2 linked regions of the Thermopolyspora flexuosa genome follow. The protein of the gene in region 1 interacts with the protein of each later gene in a pairwise test. Links are inferred from orthologs where the notes say so. Each region holds a gene or a part of one and is shown in the gene's direction. Other genes may lie near its edges. The genes, in order: FHX40_RS14030 and clpS.

Evidence for each region.
Region 2: the proteins of FHX40_RS14030 (region 1) and clpS interact in binary tests that used the Escherichia coli proteins (3 or more experiments, as listed by UniProt). The link is inferred for Thermopolyspora flexuosa from one-to-one orthologs.

What each region holds. Positions count from the first base shown.
Region 1 is NZ_VFPQ01000001.1:3,318,971-3,328,810, reverse strand. The notes cover bases 3,142-5,988. They hold FHX40_RS14030 (Dps family protein), read left to right. Parts: upstream 3,142-4,254; coding sequence 4,255-4,722; downstream 4,723-5,988. Other genes in these bases: FHX40_RS14025 (alkaline phosphatase PhoX), read left to right, coding at 5,000-5,988; FHX40_RS25830 (MerR family transcriptional regulator), read right to left, coding at 3,286-4,101; FHX40_RS14040 (VIT domain-containing protein), read right to left, coding at 3,142-3,192. In the rest of the region: FHX40_RS14045 (glutamate synthase), read right to left, coding at 1-489; more of FHX40_RS14040, read right to left, coding at 832-3,141; more of FHX40_RS14025, read left to right, coding at 5,989-6,169; FHX40_RS14020 (TetR/AcrR family transcriptional regulator), read right to left, coding at 6,237-6,857; FHX40_RS14015 (MMPL family transporter), read left to right, coding at 6,946-9,201; FHX40_RS14010 (bifunctional helix-turn-helix transcriptional regulator/GNAT family N-acetyltransferase), read right to left, coding at 9,263-9,840.
Region 2 is NZ_VFPQ01000001.1:3,894,375-3,904,028, reverse strand. Bases 4,474-7,134 are described here. They hold clpS (ATP-dependent Clp protease adapter ClpS), read left to right. Parts: upstream 4,474-5,489; coding sequence 5,490-5,780; downstream 5,781-7,134. Other genes in these bases: FHX40_RS16495 (MoaD/ThiS family protein), read left to right, coding at 7,116-7,134; FHX40_RS16500 (M67 family metallopeptidase), read left to right, coding at 6,389-6,802; FHX40_RS16505 (DUF2017 domain-containing protein), read left to right, coding at 5,845-6,378; FHX40_RS16515 (nicotinate phosphoribosyltransferase), read right to left, coding at 4,474-5,438. In the rest of the region: FHX40_RS16540 (zinc metalloprotease), read left to right, coding at 1-116; FHX40_RS16535 (hypothetical protein), read left to right, coding at 280-1,044; FHX40_RS16530 (DEAD/DEAH box helicase), read left to right, coding at 1,125-2,885; FHX40_RS16525 (hypothetical protein), read left to right, coding at 3,007-3,483; FHX40_RS16520 (nicotinamidase), read right to left, coding at 3,494-4,069; more of FHX40_RS16515, read right to left, coding at 4,119-4,473; more of FHX40_RS16495, read left to right, coding at 7,135-7,394; FHX40_RS16490 (PLP-dependent cysteine synthase family protein), read left to right, coding at 7,423-8,370; FHX40_RS16485 (isocitrate lyase/PEP mutase family protein), read left to right, coding at 8,462-9,295; FHX40_RS16480 (DUF3352 domain-containing protein), read right to left, coding at 9,379-9,654. UniProt on the Escherichia coli protein: Involved in the modulation of the specificity of the ClpAP-mediated ATP-dependent protein degradation.

The sequences.
Region 1 (9,840 bases):
CACCGCGTCGACGAGCGCGTCGCCGAGCCCGGGCCCGGCGTCGCCGCACACGAGGATCACCCCCGACCGGGCGGCCCGGCCGCAGTACGGCCCGGCGTTCCCGGCGATCGCGAGCGTGCCGCCCGCCAGCGCGATCCCGGCGCCGGAGTCGCAGTCCCCCGAGATGGCGATGGTGCCGCCCCGCGCCGCGGCGGCGGCGCCGCTCCCCGCATCCCCCCGGACCCGGATGCCGCCGGACATGAGGTTCTCGCCCACGCCGCGGCCCACCGGACCCCGCACCGTGATCTCCGCGCGCGCGCCGAGGCCGCCGAGGTAGTGGCCGCACGGCCCGGCGATGTCGACCGTCACCCGCTCACGCAGCCCGACCGCCAGGTTGTGCCGCCCGCGCGGGTTGAGCACACGGACGTGGGCCCCGGCGGGCACGGCGTGCAGTGCCGTGTTGAGCCCGCGGATGCCCAGCCGGTCGGCATCCAGGGTCACCTCGGCCACGGTGGCCACCTCCGCGGAAGATCGCGCAGTGAAGTGGGGGCGGTGCAGGGTCAGCGGGTAGTGAAACCCAGCGATGTTGCAGCCGAAGCAACCCGGCATGACAAGCGTGTTACCCGGTCCGGCGCACGCCGCGAAGATCGCCAAGGCCCCCCGTGGCCGCCTCCGCCGCGGAGCCGGGCGGTCACGGATGTTCACTCGCGTCCCATTGACAGTGGTATCCGCGGAGCGGCCGGAGGGAGCGGAACGCCCTCGCCGGTGAGCGGTGCCGTACCGGCCACGGCGCAGCCTTCCCCTGCGCGGCGGGCCGCCGCCGCAGGGCGAGGTGCGGCGGCGGCCCGGCGGTCACATGCGCTTCCAGAAGGGCCGGCCGGAGCCGCCCGGCAGGTCGGGGTTCGCCGGCCGCCCGCCCGCGACGCGGGCGAGGACCTCCTCGGCGCGCCGCCAGAGCCGGTCGAGGTCGGCACCGGGCTCCTCCGCGGCCTCCAGCTCGGCGGCGAGGGCGGACAGCTCGGCATGGTGCTCGGCGAGGACCCGCAGCCGGCTGGCGAGGTCGGCGAGGTGCATCCGCCGCTCGTACGGCGAGCCTCCGGCGGCCTCGCGCAGCCGGGCCAGCTCCTCGGCGGCGAGCGCCGTGAAGTCCACCTCGATCGGCGCGCCACCGAGCCCGGAGCCGGGGAGGGCGCGGCGCACCGCGAAGAACCCCCGGGTCGCCCCCCGCCCGGCGGGCGGCGGGCCGGCCGGGGCGGCGCCGTACGCGGCGGCCATCGGCGGCCCGGCGGGCGCGGTGAACGCCATCGGCGCGGCGGCGAGCGGGGACGGCGGGGCGGACGGCTCCCAGCCGCTGGGCTGCTCGACCGGCTGGATCACCCGGTGGCCGGGCCCGCCGTCGCCGACCACCCGCGAGTCGACCGCGACGAACGCGGTGAACCGGCACAGCACGCCGAACCGGAGCGACGTCTCGACGATCTCCCGCTCCAGGTCCCACTCGCCGGCGTCGTACCGGTCCTCCAGGTCGCGCAGCCGGGCGCGGGCCCACAGCGCGCGGGCCGCCGTGCCCCCGGTCACGACCGCGGGCACGCGCCGCTCCCACGGCTCGCCGTCGGCGGTGCGGCCGCGGACGACCACCGCGCCGCCCGCCGCGCCGGCGTACCGGCCGCTGACGGTGAGTGGCACGCCCGGGAAGAGCGAGCCGAGCCGGGTCACGGTGTCCGGGAGCACGCCGAGGCCCTCGGCGTGCAGCGCCAGGTCGGTGACGAGCGGGCCGCCGATGCGGCGGTGGATGTGCTCCATCGCCGCGTCCAGCCGGTCCTCGGACTCCACCAGCTCGCACCGGCCCGCGCCGAGCGCGGCGAGCCGGCCGAGGAAGCCCGCGTTCACCGCGCGGTCGACGCCGACCGTGTGCACCCGCACGCCGCGCAGGCGGCCGCCCGCCCGCTCGAGGATCTGCCCCTCGTTCCCGACCTGGCCGTCGGTGACGAGCACGAGCACCCGGTCCCGCCCGGGCTCGGCGGTGCCGAGCAGGTCGGCCGCCTGCTCCAGCGGCCGCAGCAGCTCGGTGCCGCCGCGGGCGTCCAGCCGGGCGAGGTGCTCGACCGCGCGGAAGCGGTTGCGGTCGGTCGCGGGCGCCAGGCCCTCGCCGAGCTCCGGCGGGCGCTCCACCGCGTGGTCGAACGACAGCACGGCGAAGCGGTCGTCCGCGGTGAGCGAGTCGACGATGCGGGCCGCCGCGCGCCGCGCCGCGACCATCTTCCAGCCGTGCATGCTGCCCGAGCGGTCGAGCAGCAGCACCACGTCCCGGGGCGGGCGCACGCCCTCGGCCGCCGGGGGCACCACGGTGAGCGTGAAGGTGCCCTCCGCCGCCTCGGCCTTGCCGTCGCCCGGCTCGTCCGGGACGAGGGCGAGGGAGGTGGAGGCGGCCAGGCGCAGCCGCAGCACGAAGTCGCGGTCGAGCCGCTCGCCCGGCTGCAGGCGCAGGGTGAGCGGCGCGCCGCCGTCCCCGCCCTCCCGCACCACGGTGTGCAGGCTGGACTCGATCTCGCGCAGGTCGAGCCCGGCCGGGTCGAGGTGCACGGCGAGCGACAGCCGTACCGGGTTGGGGAAGCCGGGCAGCAGCACCGGCGGGGTGATGCGGGAGGCGTCCGGCACCGCGTCGGTGTCCGGGGCGGTGCCCGCGCCGCTCGGCGTGCCGTCGAGCGGGGTGCCCGGGATGTACCGCGGGGCGACCACGAGCGGGAACCGGAAGACGGCCGCGCCGTCCTCGTAGGCGAGCGGCTGGCTGAGCGTGAGCCGTACCGTGACCCGCTCGCCGGGCACGATGTTGCCGACCCGGACGGTGAACACGTCCGGCCGCTCCTCCTCGGCGATCGCGGCCCGCCGGCCCTCGGCGAGCGCGCGGTCGTAGTCGGCGCGGGCCTCGCCGCGCTCGCGCAGCACGCCCTCGACCACGTGGCCGTCGGCCTCCATGCGGAAGCCGGTCACCGCGGCCCGGTCGGGCAGCGGGAAGACGTAGGTGGCCTCCAGCGACTCCGGGAACGCGTTGCGGAAGACCTGCACCACCTCGACCCCGGCGACGAGGCCGGACACGTCGGCGGTGACGTCGAGGCTCTCCAGCGGCAGGTTGCCCTGCGCGGTGGCGAGCGCGCCGAGCCCGGCGTCGGGGAACGGGACGCAGCGGCCCCGCAGCGGTGTGACGGTAACGCTCATGAGAACTCCCTTGGGCGGGTTCGGTACGGCGGAGCCCGGCGCCGGGCGCGCCGGTGACGTATCGGTTGCGGCTCGGGCCGCGGCCGGGGCGGGTCACGTGGGGCTCCCCTCGGTAGGGCCGCCGACGAGCCCGCGGGCCAGCAGCACGTCGAGCAGCGGCCGGGCGGCGGCCGCGATCGCGGCGAGGTCGTCCGGGTCCGGCGGGCGCGCCGCCGTGTCGAGCAGCAGGGTCACCCCCGGCGCGAGCCGCAGCCCGGGCACCGGCTCCGGCACGCCGTACGGCACGGCGTCCGGCCCGGGCGTGCGGAGCACCGGGGGGAACGGCGGAGACGCGGGCGCGGGCGCGATCCCCACACCGTCGGGCGGTGCGGGCGCGCCCCCGTCGGCCGCGGCCGGTACGCCGGTCCGGCCGGTGCCGGGCTCGGCGGGGGAGCGCCGCGCCCAGAACCGGTCGCGGCGGCCCGCCGGGCCGTTCGGTGTGCCGGGATCGCCGCCCGGCGTGGTCACGGGCCGCGGCGCCGCACCGGCGGCCCGGTCGTCCGGCGCGCCGGGCACGGCGGCGGCCGGGCGGGCCGCGGGCGCCAGGGCGGACGGCGGGATGCGGGCGATGTCGGCGAGCACGGCGTCGGTGGCGCCGGCGAGCTCGGCCTGGATCTCGGCGATGCTGCGGCCCGCCGCCTGCCGCCGCTTGATCGCGACCAGCTGCATCAGGTGGCGCCGGCCGTACAGGGCGACGCGGCCGCGGCGGGCGAGAGGCGGGTCGACCAGCCCGATCGTGGTGTACCAGCGGATCAGCCGCTCGTTGGGCACCGCGCGGATCCGGCCGTCACCGGTGCCCTGCCCGGCCTCCCCGGCCAGGGCGGCCGCCGCCCGCTCGGCGAGCTCGCCGATCGTCCACGTCTCGCTCATACCCCAACAATGACACTGTCATTATGACACTGTCAATGTCAGGATGCGCTCCGCGGGCGGACGCATAACGGAGAACCGCCCGGGTAGGCGGCGGAGGACCCGCCGGGTGGCCGGTATCCGGCGGCGAAGCCCAGGACCAACACGGGAGGACCCATGTCGGCGATCACCAGCCCCCTCAACGACAGCGACCGCAAGATAGTCGGCGAATGCCTGCAGGGTGCGCTGATCGATCTCATCGACCTGTCGCTGCTCGCCAAGCAGGCGCACTGGAACCTCGTGGGCCGCAACTTCCGCTCGCTCCACCTCCAGCTCGACGAGATCGTCGACGTGGCGCGCAAGCACACCGACCGGGTGGCCGAGCGGGCGATCGCCATCGGCGTGAACCCGGACGGCCGCTGCGGCACCGTTGCCCGCGAGACCCAGCTCAAGCAGCTCAACGCCGGTTACCTCCAGGACACGCAGGTCGTCGAGGCGTTCACCGACATCCTCGAGGGCTGCGTACGGCGCATGCGCGAGCGCGTGGACCGGACCGAGCAGCCCGACCCGGTCACCCAGGACCTGCTCATCGAGGCCGCCCAGGACCTCGAGCAGCAGCACTGGATGATGCAGGCCCAGCGCTGACCGGGCCATCTTGAGGTGACGCTGCGAGGTGACGCTGCGAGGTGACGCGCCCTTCACCCACCGGCATCCGCCCGGCACGGAGCGTACGCGGGATGCGGGGCGGGGCGCCGCGGGACGCCCCTCACCCCGCACCCGGCCGGGCGGTGCGGCGGAGCAGGGTGCAAGAAACACGCATCGTTCACCCGAAATCCCCCATGGTGCCGGAGCACAGGCGTAGCGTGTGTCTGGACGCCCGATCCGGCCGGCGTCCGTCGCCGAGTGCTCTGGGGGAGAGAGCATGTCCCGCAGCAGTTCAGCCCGGCCGGGGGCGCTCGCTGCGCCGCCCGGCGGGAGACGCGCGACCGCCTCCGCCATCCGGCACACCGCGGCCGATGGCCCGCTGTGGCGAGCGGTGCTCGCCGCCGCCCGCCCGCACTCCCGCAACGGCCCCTACGGCCCGCTGCGCGCCCCCGACGAGAACGGCATCGCCGTACCCGAGGGGTTCACCGTACGGGTGATCGCGCGCTCGGGGTACAAGACCGCGGGCGTGGTGTGGCATTCGGCGCCCGACGGCGGCGCCTGCTTCCCCGACGGCGACGAGTGGATCTACGTCTCCAACTCGGAGACCTCGCTGCTCGGCGGGGTCACCGCGATCCGCTTCGCGCCCGACGGGACGGCGCGCGGCGCCTACCGCATCCTCTCCGGCACCAGCTTCAACGGCGTGGGCTGCGCCACGCCCTGGCACACCTGGTTGTCCGGCGAGGCGATCCCCGGCGGCCGGATCTTCGAATGCGACCCGTACGGCACGGCGGCGGCGATGCCCCGCCTGTCCATGGGGCGGCTCACCCACTCGAGCCTGGCGTGCGACCCGGACCGCCGGGTCGTGTACCTCACCGAGGACGAGCCGGACGGCTGCTTCTACCGGTTCGTCCCTGACGAGTGGGGCGACCTGACCTCCGGGACGCTGGAGGTCCTCGTCACCGCCCCCGCCGGGGCCGGGCCGATCGTCTGGCGGCGGGTGCCCAACCCGGCCGGCCTGATCGAACCGGTGCGCAGCCAGGTGCCCGGCGCCCGGCGGTTCGAGCGCCCCGCCGGCTGCCACTTCGCGGACGGCGTGTGCCGGTTCGTCACCGCCGACGGGCTGGTGTGGTCGTACGACGCGGTGCACCACCGCCTCGAGGCCACCTCCGACGCCGCGTCGCTCATCCCGGCCCTGGTCGGCGACACGGGTGAGCTGTTCGTGGCGGGCGACGGCATGACCATCGACGTGCTGACCGCCGACGGCACCGCCGCGCCGTTCCTCCGGGTCACCGGCCACGACTCCTCGGCCATCACCGGCCTGGCGTTCTCGCCGGACGGCCGGCACCTCTACTTCTCCTCGCAGCGCGGGGCCGCGGGGCCGGCGTCCGGCACCGGCGGCGTCACCTACGCGGTGAGCGGCCCGTTCGGGCGCATCGGCCGCGGCTGAGGTCGCGCGCCCTCTCGTATCGGCAAGCCCGTCGGCCGGTTCGGCCGGCGGGCTTTGTGCGTCCTGCTCACCGCCCGGGCGCCAGGGCCGCGGTGAGGTAGGCGGTGAGCATGGCCTTCAGCTCGGCGGTGAGCTCGCCGGCGCGGGCGGGGTCGGCCTCGACGATGCGCGGCATCACCGCGGTCACCGTGGCGAGCACCATGCCGGCGATCGCGAGGCGGCGCTGTGCGGGCAGGTGCGGGGCGCGCCGGCCGAGCACCTCGGCGAACAGCCCGGCGAGGTCGGCGTGCAGCCGCGCCGACGCCTCGGCCAGGCGGTCGGCGATCGCCGAGCCGTACAGCAGGGACCAGTAGGCCGGGTGGGCGCGCTTGAACCCGACGGCGGCGTCGATCACCTTGTCGACCAGCTCGGGCAGGGGCAGCCGCTCGGTCTCCGGGGTGAAGTAGGTGTCCCAGAACCGCTTGCGGCCGGTGGTGAAGCGCTCGAGCAGGCCGTCGAGGATCTCCTCCTTGTTGCGGAAGAACTGGTAGAGCGACCCCGGTGAGATCCCGGCCCGGGCGGCGATCGCGTTCGTCGTGGCGTCGGCGTACCCGACCTCCTCGATCACCTGCTCGGCCGCGTCCAGGATCGCCTCCATGCGTTTCAGCCCGCGGGCCTGCCGCCGCACCGGCCGCCGCTGCTCGGGCATGCGCCACCCCCGTTGACAAACACGAGTGTTTACTTGTATTTCTGGGTCCACCAAATACGAGTACTTTACCGAGTTTCGCGGGGGAGTCATGGAGAACAGGACCCGGCGGGGCCATCCGCTGCGCCGCCTCGGGTGGTGGGCGGTGCGGCGGCGCCGCCTCGTGCTGCTGTGCTCGCTGGTCGCCGCCGTGGTCGCGGGCGTGCTCGCCGCGGGCACCGTGGGCGCGCTGTCGCTCGCCCGCTTCGAGGCGCCCGGGTCGGAGTCGGACCGCACCGCCGCCCAGCTCGCCGAACGCTTCGGCACCGGCGGGGCCGACCTGATCCTGCTGGTCACCGCCCGCCGCGGGGACGTGGACGACCCACAGGTCGCGGCCTCCGGCCGGGCGCTCACCGCCCGGGTGGCCGCCTTCGAGGGGGTGGCCGAGGCGGCCTCGTACTGGACCCGCGGCGCCCCGGCCACGCTGCGCAGCACCGACGGCCGCCACGCCCTGATCCTCGCCCGCATCCCCGGGGACGCCGACCACGTGCGGGCCCGGATCCTGCCCGCGCTGCTGCCCGAGGTGACCCGCGGCGACCACGCGATCGAGGTGCGCGCGGGCGGCGGCGAGGAGGTGTTCCGCCAGACCGTGCCGCTGGCCCGGCAGGACTTCCTCCGCGCCGAGCTGGTCATCTTCCCGCTCGTCTTCCTGCTGCTCTGGCTCTACCTGCGCCGCATCCTCGCCGCCGTGCTGCCGATCGCGGCGGGCCTGTTCGCCATGGTGATCGGGCTGGCGCTGCTCCGCATCCCGCTGCTGTTCACCGACATCTCCACGTTCGCGCTCAACCTCACGCTGGCGATGGGGCTCGGCCTCGGCGTCGACCACGCGCTGTTCGTGGTCTCCCGCTTCCGCGAGGAGGTACGGCACGGCCGCGAGCGGCAGGAGGCCGTCGCCCGCGCGGTGGAGCACGCCGGGCACACGGTGATCTTCAGCGGGGCCACGGTGGCCGCGTCGCTCGCCGTGCTGCTGGTGCTGCCGTTCGACTTCCTGCGCTCGTTCGCCTACGCCGGGATCGCGGTCGTGGTCGGCGGGGTGGTCGCGTCGCTCGTCGTGCTGCCCGCGGTGCTGGCCGTGACAGGCGGTGCCGTACTGCCCCGGGGCGGCCACGCCGGCGGACACGCCGCGGAGCCGGTCGCGCGCGGCGGGTTCTGGACCGGCCTCGCCGCCCGGGTGATGCGGCGGCCGCTCGCCTTCGGGGGCGTCGCGGCCGCGGCCCTGCTGCTGCTCGCCTCGCCGGTGCTCGGGCTGCGGTTCGGGGTGGCCGACGACCGCATCCTGCCCGCCTCCGCCCCCGCCCGGCAGACCCAGGAGATCGTCCGCGCCGCCTTCCCGGCCGAGGAGACCGACGCGCTGCAGGTGGTCTCCGCGCCCGGCGCGGCCGTGGACCGCGACGCGGTGGCCGGGTACGCGGCGGCGCTGTCCCGGCTGCCCGGCGTCGCGCAGGTCGACTCGGCCGCGGGCTCCTACGCCGGCGGGGCCCGGGTCGGCGACGGCGATGTCGGCCGGTTCCGGCCCCGCGACGGCGGCGAGGGGACCTGGCTGTCGGTGGTCCCGTCGGCCGAGGCGATGGCCGCCGATCCGGTCCGGCTGGTCGACCGGGTGCGCGCCCAGCCCGCGCCGTTCCCGGTCCTGGTCGGCGGCTATCCGGCCGAGCTCGCCGACTACCGGGCCTCGGTGGTGGACCGGCTGCCGTGGGCGCTCGGCCTGATGTTCGCGGTCACCTTCGCCGTGCTGTTCCGGCTCACCGGCAGCCTGCTGATCCCGCTGAAGGCGGCGGTGCTCAACGCGCTCAGCCTGGCGGTGATGTTCGGCGTCATCGTGTGGGTCTACCAGGAGGGCAACCTGTCGGGAGTGCTGGGGTTCACGCCGACCGGCAGCGTCGACCCGAGCATCCCGATCCTGATGCTCTGCGTCGCCTACGGCCTGTCCATGGACTACGAGGTGTTCCTGCTGTCCCGGATCACCGAGGAGTACCGGCGCACCGGCGACACCGAGACCGCCGTCGCCGCCGGGCTGCGCCACGGCGGGCCGCTGATCACGGCCGCGGGCGGGATCCTCGCCCTCTCGTTCGCGGCGTACGGCACGGCGCAGGTGGTCTTCGTGCAGATGCTCGGCGTCGGCGTGGCCGTCGCGGTGCTCGTCGACGCCACGGTGATCCGCGCGATCCTGGTGCCCGCGGCGATGCGCCTGGCGGGCCGGGCCAACTGGTGGGCCCCCGGGCCGCTGCGCCGGCTGTCCGGCCTGCGGCCCGAGCCCGCGGCGGCGCCCGTCCCGGACCCGCGCCCGGAGGCGGCGGCCCGCCCCTGACGCCGGCGTCGCCGCGGGTGGCCCGGCGCGGTCACCCGCGGCGGCGGTGGCCGTACCGGCGTCACAGGTCGCGGGACCACGTCTGGCGGACCATGTCCTTGCCGAACGCGCGCTCCGGCGTCTCGCTCTCCAGCTCGAAGCCCGCGCGCCGGTAGATGCGCCGGGCGTCGGCGAGCACGTCGTAGGTCATGAGCGTGATGCGCGAGTAGCCCGCGGTGCGCGCGAAGCGCAGGCACTCGTCCACCAGCCGGGAGCCGATGCCCATGCCCCGCGCGGAGGGCTCGACGAGGAGCAGCCGCAGCTGCGCGGTCCGGGCGTCCTGGCGCATGCAGGCGATGAACCCGACCGGCTCGCCGTCCAGCTCGGCGACCCAGCCCGCCTGGCCCTTGTCGCCCTGGGCGGCGACGTAGTCGTTCACGATGCCGAGGACGAGTCGCTCGAAGGTCTCGTCCCACCCGTACTCGTCGTGGTAGAGCGCGCCGTGCCGGTACACCACCCAGCCGAGGTCGCCGGGCCGGGGCGGACGGAGCAGGTACGGCCCGGCCGGGCGGGCGCCCTCGAGGATATCCCGGATCGTCCCCATCGCCGCGACGAGCCGCCGCCGCTCCTCCTCCGGAAGCGGGTCGAGGAAGGCGCGGA
Region 2 (9,654 bases), 570 kb from region 1 along the record:
ACCCGATCCACAACTTCATGGACTACTCGCACGACCGGTGCATGACGCACTTCACCCCCGGGCAGGCGGTCCGCATCCAGGAGATGTGGACGGCCTACCGGCAGCGCGCGGAGTAGGCGCCCTCCCCGGCCCGCCGCCGGATCGACCGGTATGACCGGCCCGTCCCGGATCCGGGCCGGGTGCGCCCGGGCATCTTTCCCATCCGAAAAGGCACAACACCGGTGGCGCGGCGGCGCGTGGGTTTGAATGAAAGCCCCGGCAGCTCGACCAGGAGGCCGCGTGGACGATCGACCGCCGAGGCGCCGACCGCCGTACGCGACACGCGTCTGGCCGCCGCCCACCCAGGATCCGCCCTCGCCGGATCCGCAGGCCCGTCCCGCCGCGATGGAGCACGCGCCGCCGGTGGCGGAAGGGCCCGCGCCGGAGGACGCGCTCCCGCCCTCGGCGCGCCGGTACGGCACGCCGACGCCGCCCCCGCCGCCGCGCATCCCGCGCCCGCTCGCCCGGGCGCTGGTCGTCCTCGCCGTGCTCGTCGTGGGCGGCGGGCTGGTCGCCGGGCTCGTCGCCTTCGGGCTGGGCCGCCTGCGGGACTCCGCGGAGCCGCCGCCGCGCGTGGTGGACGCCCTCGCCGGGGTGAGCTTCGCGCTGCCGCCCGGCTGGCGGGCCGGGCGGGTGGCGCCGGTGACCGCGTTCACCTCGGTGGTGAACCACGAGAACGCGATCGTGATGGCGCGGCCGGATGAGGGGGTGCGCGCCTCCGGGGTGCGCCAGGCCGCGGCCGAGCTCGGCGAGTTCTACTCCCGGCTGCTGCTCCACGCCGACAAGGTGACCGTGGTCGAGGACCGGGGCGTCACGGTCGGCGGCCGGGCCGCCCACGTGCGGTCGCTGCGCGCCGAATACCGGGACGTGGTGAACGCGCCCTCCTACCTGCGGGTCATGGTGATCGAGGGGGAGCGGAGCGGCACGGTCGTGGTGGGCATGGCCCAGCCGGACGAGCCCCGGCTGCGCGGCGAGATCGCCGCGGTCATGACCGCCATGCGCTGACGGTGTCCGCTGCGCCGCGCCGGGCGGATGACCGGCGGCTTCACGCGTTCGTCGGCGGCGCAGGCTACGCTCGATTCATTGTGAGCACCTCAGCCGCGTCTCATCTGTCACCGTCGTACCCCAACCGCGCCGCCTGGGGCACGGCGCCCAAGCTGCGTGCCTGGCAGCAGGAGGCGTTCGAGCTGTACTTCCGGCGCGAGCCGCGCGACTTCCTCACCGTGGCGACGCCCGGAGCGGGTAAGACGACCTATGCGCTGCGCATCGCGACCGAGCTGCTCGCCCGCGGTGTGGTCCGGGCCGTGACGATCGTCACCCCGACCGAGCACCTGAAGCGTCAGTGGGCCGAGGCGGCCGGCCGGGTCGGCATCCCGGTCGACCCGGACTTCAAGAACAGCCAGGGCACCACCTCCCGGGACTTCATCGGTGTCGCGATCACCTACGCCCAGGTGGCGATGCATCCGGCGCTGCACCGGGCGCGCACCGAGGCCCGCCGTACCCTCGTCATCTTCGACGAGATCCACCACGCCGGGGACGCCAAGTCCTGGGGGGACGGCATCCGGGAGGCGTTCGAGCCCGCCACCCGCCGGCTCTCCCTCACCGGCACGCCGTTCCGGTCCGACAACAACCCCATCCCGTTCGTCACCTACGTGGAGGACGGCGACGGCGCGCTGCGCAGCGTGGCCGACTACTCCTACGGGTACGGCCCGGCGCTCGCCGACGGCGTCGTCCGGCCGGTGATCTTCCTCGCGTACGCGGGGGAGATGCGGTGGCGGACCAGGGCCGGTGACGAGATCGCCGCGACCCTCGGCGAGCCGCTCAGCAAGGACCAGCTCGCCCAGGCCTGGCGGGCCGCGCTCGACCCGAAGGGCGACTGGATCCGGCAGGTGCTGCGCGCCGCGGACAAGCGGCTGACCGAGGTGCGGCGGCACGTGCCCGACGCCGGTGCGATGGTGATCGCCTCCGACCACGAGGCCGCCCGCGCGTACGCCCGGCTGCTGCGGGAGATCACCGGGCACGGGGCCACGGTGGTGCTCTCCGACGACCCGACCGCGTCGAAGAAGATCAAACAGTTCGCCGCGTCCGACGACCGCTGGCTGGTCGCGGTGCGCATGGTCTCCGAGGGCGTCGACATCCCCCGGCTCGCCGTCGGCGTCTACGCGACGAGCGTGTCCACGCCGCTGTTCTTCGCCCAGGCGATCGGCCGGTTCGTCCGGGCGCGGCGGCGGGGCGAGACCGCCTCGGTGTTCCTGCCCTCGATCCCGCTGCTCATGGGCTACGCCGCGGAGATGGAGGCGGAGCGGGACCACGTGCTCGTGCGGCGGCAGCCCGAGGAGGGCCTCGACGACTTCCTCGTGGAGGACGCGCAGCGGAAGAAGGACAACCCCGACGTGCTCGGCGACGAGCTGCCGTTCGAGACCGTCGAGGCGTCCGCCACCTTCGACCGGGTGCTCTTCGACGGCGGCGAGTTCGGCACCGCCGCCGCCCCGGGCTCCCCCGAGGAGGAGGAGTTCCTCGGCCTGCCCGGACTGCTCGAGCCCGAGCAGGTCGCCACCCTGCTCCGCAAGCGCCAGTCGGAGCAGCTCGCCGCCAAGCGCCGCAGGTCGCGCACTGCCGAGCCGGAGCCCGAGCGGTCGCCGCACGAGGAGCTGCACGCGCTGCGCAAGGAGCTGAACAGCCTTGTCGGCGCGTGGAACCACCGCACCGGCCAGCCGCACGGGGTCATTCACGCCGAGCTGCGCCGCCTCACCGGCGGGCCGCCGATCGCCCAGGCCACCGCGGAGCAGGTCCGGGAGCGGATCGCGCTCATCCGCAAGTGGGCGACCCAGCGGCGTTCCCGCTGAGCCGTCGCCCACCGTTTTTGACCATTCCCCTACGCGAGCGTGACTAAGCGAGTACTCTTCGTGTTCATCTTCGGCCCGTCAGGGCTTGGTCCACGCATCTACGCTTAGGGGAGTTACGCATATGGATCTGACCACGCTGATCCGAGCGGAGGTACGCGAGTACGTGACTCCGATGTTCGAAGAGGTCCTCACCAGGATCGACGCCACGAACGCCAAGCTGGACGGCCTCCGCACGGAACTCAAGGGCGACATCGAGGCGGTCCGCACCGAGCTCAAGGGCGAGATTCAGGAGGTTCGGACCGAGCTCACCGAGAAGATCGAGGGGGTCCGGACCGAGCTCACCGAGAAGATCGAGGGCGTCCGGACCGAGCTCACCGAGAAGATCGAGGGCGTCCGGACCGAGCTCAAGGGTGAGATCCAGGAGGTCCGGACCGAGCTCACCGAGAAGATCGAGGGCGTCCGGACCGAGCTCAAGGGTGAGATTCAGGAGGTCCGGACCGAGCTCAAGAGCGACATCCAGGATGTGCGCGCCGATGTCGCCTCGGTGCACGACAAGCTGGACAAGGTCATGGCCTTTCTCGGCCTGACCAAGGTCTGAGACGGAACCCCTAGGCGGCGCGCACGACCGGGGTGCCGGTCAGCTCGACGCCCGCCGCCTTCATCTCGGAGATCGCCTGCTCGGTCGTCTGCGGTGCCACGCCGGCGGTGAGATCGAGCAGCACCCGCGTGGTGAAACCGTGCCGCGCCGCGTCGATCGCGGTGGCCCGGACGCAGTGGTCCGTGGCGATGCCGACGATGTCGACGGACGTCACCCCCCGGGCGCGGAGCCACTCGACCAGCGGGGTGCCGTCCGGCGCCGCCCCTTCGAAGCCGCTGTAGGCCGCGGAGTCGGCACCCTTGCTGAACACCTCCTCGACCGCCGAGGTGTCGAGGTGGGGATGGAACTCGGCGCCCGGGGTACCGGCGATGCAGTGCGCGGGCCAGGAGCGCACGAAGTCGGGCTCGTCGGCGAAGTGGTCGCCGGGATCGACGTGGTGGTCCCGGGTCGCCACGATGTGGTCGTACCGCCGTTCCGCGATGTGCCGGGTGATCGCGGCGGCGACGTCGGCGCCGCCGGCCACCGCGAGGCTGCCGCCCTCGCAGAAGTCGTTCTGTACGTCGACGATGACCAGTGCCGTGCTCATGGTCGTGCTCTCCTCGACTGGTGTGGCGTCGCCCACCCTTGATCGTACGTCAGGCGAACACGGTGGGAATCGCCGTGTCCCCGGGCGAAAGGTGCAGCGCGGCCGGCGGCAGCTCGGCGACGGAACGGCGGTGCCGCTCCCGGGCGGCGTCGAGCGGCTCCCGGCCGACGATCTCGCCCTTGCGCACCAGGGGGACCAGCAGCGGACGCCCGGGCCGCTCGCCGCCCGGCGACTCGGCGAGCGCCTCGAGCTGGTCGACCGGCATGGCCGGGGCGGTGGTGACGATCTCCGCCCGCGCGATCCCGTCCGGCCCGATCGCCCGGAACGCGAACTTGCGCCCGCCGCGGCTGGGCTTGCCCACCGAGCGCTTCGCGACCGGCCGCATCACGCCCTGGGCGTCCTCCCGGGCGACGAGCTTGTAGACGAGCGCGGCCGTGGGCGCACCGGACCCGGTGACCAGCTTGGTGCCGACGCCGTACGCGTTGACCGGCGCGGCGGCGAGCGCGGCGATCGCGTGCTCGTCGAGGTCCCCGGTGACCACGATCCCGGTGCGGTGCGCGCCGAGCTCGTCGAGGAGCGCGCGTACCTCGTGCGCGGCCTCGGCGAGGTCGCCGGAGTCGATGCGCACCATGCCGAGGTCGGTCCCGGCGACCTCGATCGCGGTGCGCACCGCGGTCTTCACGTCGTAGGTGTCGACGAGCAGCGTGGTGGACCGGCCGAGCGAGTCGACCTGGACCCGGAACGCGTCGGCCTCGCTGTCGTGCAGCAGGGTGAAGGCGTGCGCGCTGGTGCCGGTGGTGGGCACGCCGTACCGCAGCCCGGCGAGCAGGTTGGAGGTGGAGGCGAAGCCGCAGATGTAGGCGGCGCGGGCCGCGGCGACCGCGGCGTCCTCGTGGGTACGGCGCGAGCCCATCTCGATCAGCGGCCGCGAGCCCGCGGCGCGCACCATGCGGGAGGCCGCCGCGGCGATCGCGCTGTCGTGGTTGAGGATCGACAGGACCAGCGTCTCCAGCAGCACGGTCTCGGCGAACGTGCCCTCCACCACGAGGATCGGTGAGCCGGGGAAGTAGCACTCGCCCTCGGGGTAGCCGTGCACGTCCCCGCCGAACCGGTAGCCGGACAGGTACTCGGCCGTCCGGTCGTCGATGATCCCGCGGCGTCGCAGGAAGGTGAGCTCCTCCTCACCGAACCGGAAGTTCTCCAGCGCGTCGAGCAGCCGGCCGGTCCCGGCGACCACGCCGTAGCGGCGGTCACCGGGCAGGCGCCGGGCGAACACCTCGAACACCGCCCGCCGGTGTGCCGCGCCGCTCGCCAGCGCGGCCCGCAGCATGGTGAGCTCGTAGTGATCGGTGTGCAACGCCGTACTCATGGTCGTTTTCACGTGTCGAAGACTACGGCTCGCTTAGGGCAGACTGGGGATGTGGTTGCCACAGCTGCTCCGGTCGAGGTCGAGCGTCCGTCGTCGGACGTGCGACCCGATGTGCCATGGGTGACGATCGTCTGGAACGACCCGATCAACCTCATGTCCTACGTGACCTACGTCTTCCAGACCGTGTTCGGCTACCCGCGCGCGAAGGCGGAGAAGCTCATGCTCGACGTGCACTACAAGGGCAAGGCCGTGGTGGCGAGCGGTACCCGGGAGGAGATGGAGCGTGACGCGCAGATCCTCCACTCCTACGGTCTGTGGGCCACGATCCAGCAGGACCGGTAGGCGGACGTCGGCGGGCGGGCGTAGGTAGTACACGCGTAGGCGGACAGGGATCGGTGGACGCGGCATGGGCGGCGGGTTCAAGGCCGGGCGCGACGGCAGGGTGTCGATCCGTCTCGACCACGGCGAGGTGGCGATCCTCCGGTCGCTGGTGGCGCAGATCCTCGACCTGGTGGGACCGGGATCGGCCGGGTCGGACGACCCGCTCGAGCGGGCGCTGGGCATCGGTGCCGCGGAGGTGACCCCGCCCACCGACCCCGTGCTCGCCCGGCTGTTCCCCGCCGCCTACGCCGACGAGAAGGAGGCGCTCGAGTTCCGGCGGTACACCGAGCCGAGCCTGCGCGACGGCAAGCGCGCGGACGCCGAGGTGGTGCTGCGCACCGCCGTACCCGGGAAAATCGAGCTCGACGCCGAGCAGGCCACGGCGTGGCTGCGCGCGCTCAACGACGTACGGCTCGCGCTCGGCACCCGCCTCGAGGTCACCGAGGAGGTGCACGAGCAGATCGAGCGCATGTCCGAGGACGACGAGCGGTATGCGGCGTTCGTCACCTATGACTGGTTGACCTACCTCCAAGACAGCCTGGTCAGAGCGCTTTGGTAGCGTCCTTCACATGCTGAGGATCTCACGGGACCTGGTCGACAAGATCATCGCCCACGCCCGCGCCGACCATCCGGACGAGGCGTGCGGCATCATCGCCGGTCCGGCCGGCTCGGACCGCCCCGAGCGTTTCATTCCGATGCGTAACGCCGCGCGCTCGCCCACGTTCTACGAGTTCGACTCGACCGAGCAGATCAAGGTCTGGAACGAGATGTGGGACCGGGACGAGGAGCCGGTGGTGATCTACCACTCCCACACCGCGACCGAGGCCTACCCGTCGCGCACCGACATCGCGCTGGCCGCCTGGCCCGAGTCGCACTACGTCCTGGTCTCCACGGCCGACCCCGACCACACCCCGCTGCGTTCCTACCGCATCGTGGACGGCGTGGTGACCGAGGAGGAGGTCGAGATCGTCGAGGAGGCCTGAGGCGCGCTGTCCCGGCAGTACCCGGGCGGGTAGACTCGTGGTCATGCCGACCGCCGAGCAGCCGACGCCCAGTGTGCCGCCGGGCTCGCCCGTGCAGAGCTTCCTGTTCGGCCACTGTCGGTTTGTCGTCGTCTACGACTGTTCCGGCCACCGCAGTCGGCCTGTTTCACGCTAGGCCGCGACCCGCGCGCGGGCGCGTCGCCCCGCGGGCCGCAGGCCGAGGTCAGGCCCGAGGAATCCCCTCCGGCCCGCCCGTTGTTCAGTAAGGGTGGCGCCTTTCACGACGTCCACCGATCAAGGAGTTTGACCCGCGATGGCCATCAACGTTCGCATCCCCACCATCCTGCGCAGCTACACCGGCGGCGAGAAGCTTGTCAGCGGCGAGGGCGCCACCCTGAAGGAGTTGATCTCCGATCTCGACTCCCGGCATCCGGGACTTATGGACCGCCTGGTCGACGAGAACGGGCTGCGCCGGTTCGTGAACGTCTACCTCAACGACGAGGACGTGCGTTTCCTCGGCGGACTCGACACGCCGCTGTCCGACGGCGACACCGTGACCGTGCTCCCCGCGGTCGCCGGCGGCGCCGGCTGACGGACCGCCCGCGCGAAGGCCGGACATCATGCGTTTCGACTCACTGCTCGACTCGGTCGGCCACACCCCGCTCGTGGGGCTGCCCCGGCTGTCCCCGTCGCCCGAGGTGCGCCTGTGGGCGAAGCTCGAGGACCGCAACCCCACCGGCTCGGTGAAGGACCGTCCCGCGCTGTGGATGATCCAGCAGGCGGAGAAGGACGGCCTGCTCACCCCCGGCTGCACGATCCTCGAGCCGACCTCCGGCAACACCGGCATCGCGCTGGCGATGGCCGCCCGGCTCAAGGGCTACCGGCTCATCTGCGTGATGCCGGAGAACACCTCCGAGGAACGCAGGCAGCTGCTCCGCATGTGGGGCGCGGAGATCATCTCCTCGCCCGCGGCGGGCGGCTCGAACGAGGCGGTGCGGGTGGCCAAGGAGCTGGCGGAGCGGCACCCGGACTGGGTGATGCTCTACCAGTACGGCAACCCGGCGAACTGGCGGGCGCACTACGAGACCACCGGCCCGGAGATCCTGGAGGACCTGCCGTCGGTCACCCACTTCGTGGCCGGGCTCGGCACCACCGGCACCCTCATGGGCGTCGGCCGGTACCTGCGTGAACACGTGCCCGGCGTGCAGATCGTCGCCGCCGAGCCCCGGTACGGCGAGCTGGTGTACGGCCTGCGCAACGTCGACGAGGGGTTCATCCCCGAGTTGTACGACGAGTCGGTGCTCACCACGAGGTACTCGGTGTCGGCGGCCGACGCGCTGCGCCGTACCCGGGAGCTGCTGGAGACCGAGGGCATCTTCGCCGGGATCTCCACCGGGTGCGCGCTGCACGCGGCGCTCGGCCTCGCCGCCAAGGCGGTGAAGGCCGGGCAGCGGGCCGACATCGTCTTCATCGTCGCCGACGGCGGCTGGAAGTACCTGTCCACCGGTGCCTACGAGGGCACGTTGGAGGAGGCCGAGGAGCGTCTCGAAGGCCAGCTCTGGGCCTGAAAAATCGCCGCCCCGATCCGGCGCCACCGCGTAGGGTGCCGGATCGGGGCGCGTTCTTTTCCCGGCGCGTCCCCTGACCGTCCACCGCCGGATGTCACAGGGGAGGGAACAGGGCGGCCGCCCTGCGCACGTGATGACCTTCGACGCCTTCGTCCGCCTGCATCGCCAGGGGCACCCGTTCCTGCTGCCGAACGCCTGGGACCACGGCTCGGCGGCGCTGTTCGTCGCGCACGGCTTCGCCGCCGTCGGCACCACGAGCCTGGGCGTCGCCGCGGCCTGCGGCCGGCCGGACGGGGCCGGGGCCACCCGGGCCGAGACGGTCGCGCTCGCCCGGTCGCTGGCCCGGCTGCCCTGCCTGCTCACCGTGGACATCGAGGGCGGGTTCTCCGAGGACCCGGGCGAGGTCGCGGACCTCGTCGCCGAGCTGGCCGAACTCGGCGTGGTCGGGGTGAACATCGAGGACGGCCGTCCCGACGGGCTCGCCCCCGAGGGCCACCTGCCGCGGGTGATCGCCGCGGTCAAGGAGCGCGCCCCGCGCGTGTTCGTCAACGCCCGCACCGACACGCACTGGCTCGCCGTCGCCGGAGTCCCCGGCCACGTGCCGGACCTGGCCGAGACGCTGCGGCGGGTGCGCCGGTACGCCGACGCGGGGGCGGACGGGGTGTTCGTGCCCGCGCTGCCGGACAAGGCCGCGATCGCCGCGGTGGTCGAGGCCGCCGGGGTGCCGGTGAACGTGCTGTTCCAGCCGACCGGGCCGACGCTGCGCGAGCTCGGCGAGCTGGGGGTCGCCCGGGTGAGCACCGGCTCGCTGCCGTACCGTGCCGCGCTGCACGCCGCGCTCGCGGCCGTGCTCGGCGCGGACGGCCGCGCGGACGCCGTCCCCACGGTGCCGTCGTACGGCGAGATCACCGCGCTGCTGCGGTAGCGCGGCGGGCCCGGGCACGGTTCGGGCCCGGAGACCTGGCGTCTCCGGGCCCGCGGGCGCTCCGGCGAACCGGAGGGCCGAGATCAGTTGAACAGCACGCGCAGCGAGACGTTCACCTGGTCGCCGTCGATGTTGCCGCTCAGGCCGACGGCGCGCAGCACCTGGGCGTTCGCCCGGTCGTCACCCTGCAGGTTCTGCAGGTAGAGCGGCTCGATCTTGTCGAGGTCGACGTAGAGCGTGAACGCGGCCTTCTCGGCGTCGGGCACCGCGGTGGTGAAGGTCTCGTTCTGGCCGAGCGCGCCGTCCTTGGCGAGCTCGTCGGCGTACGCCTGGGACGCGGCGAGCACGAAGGTGCCCTC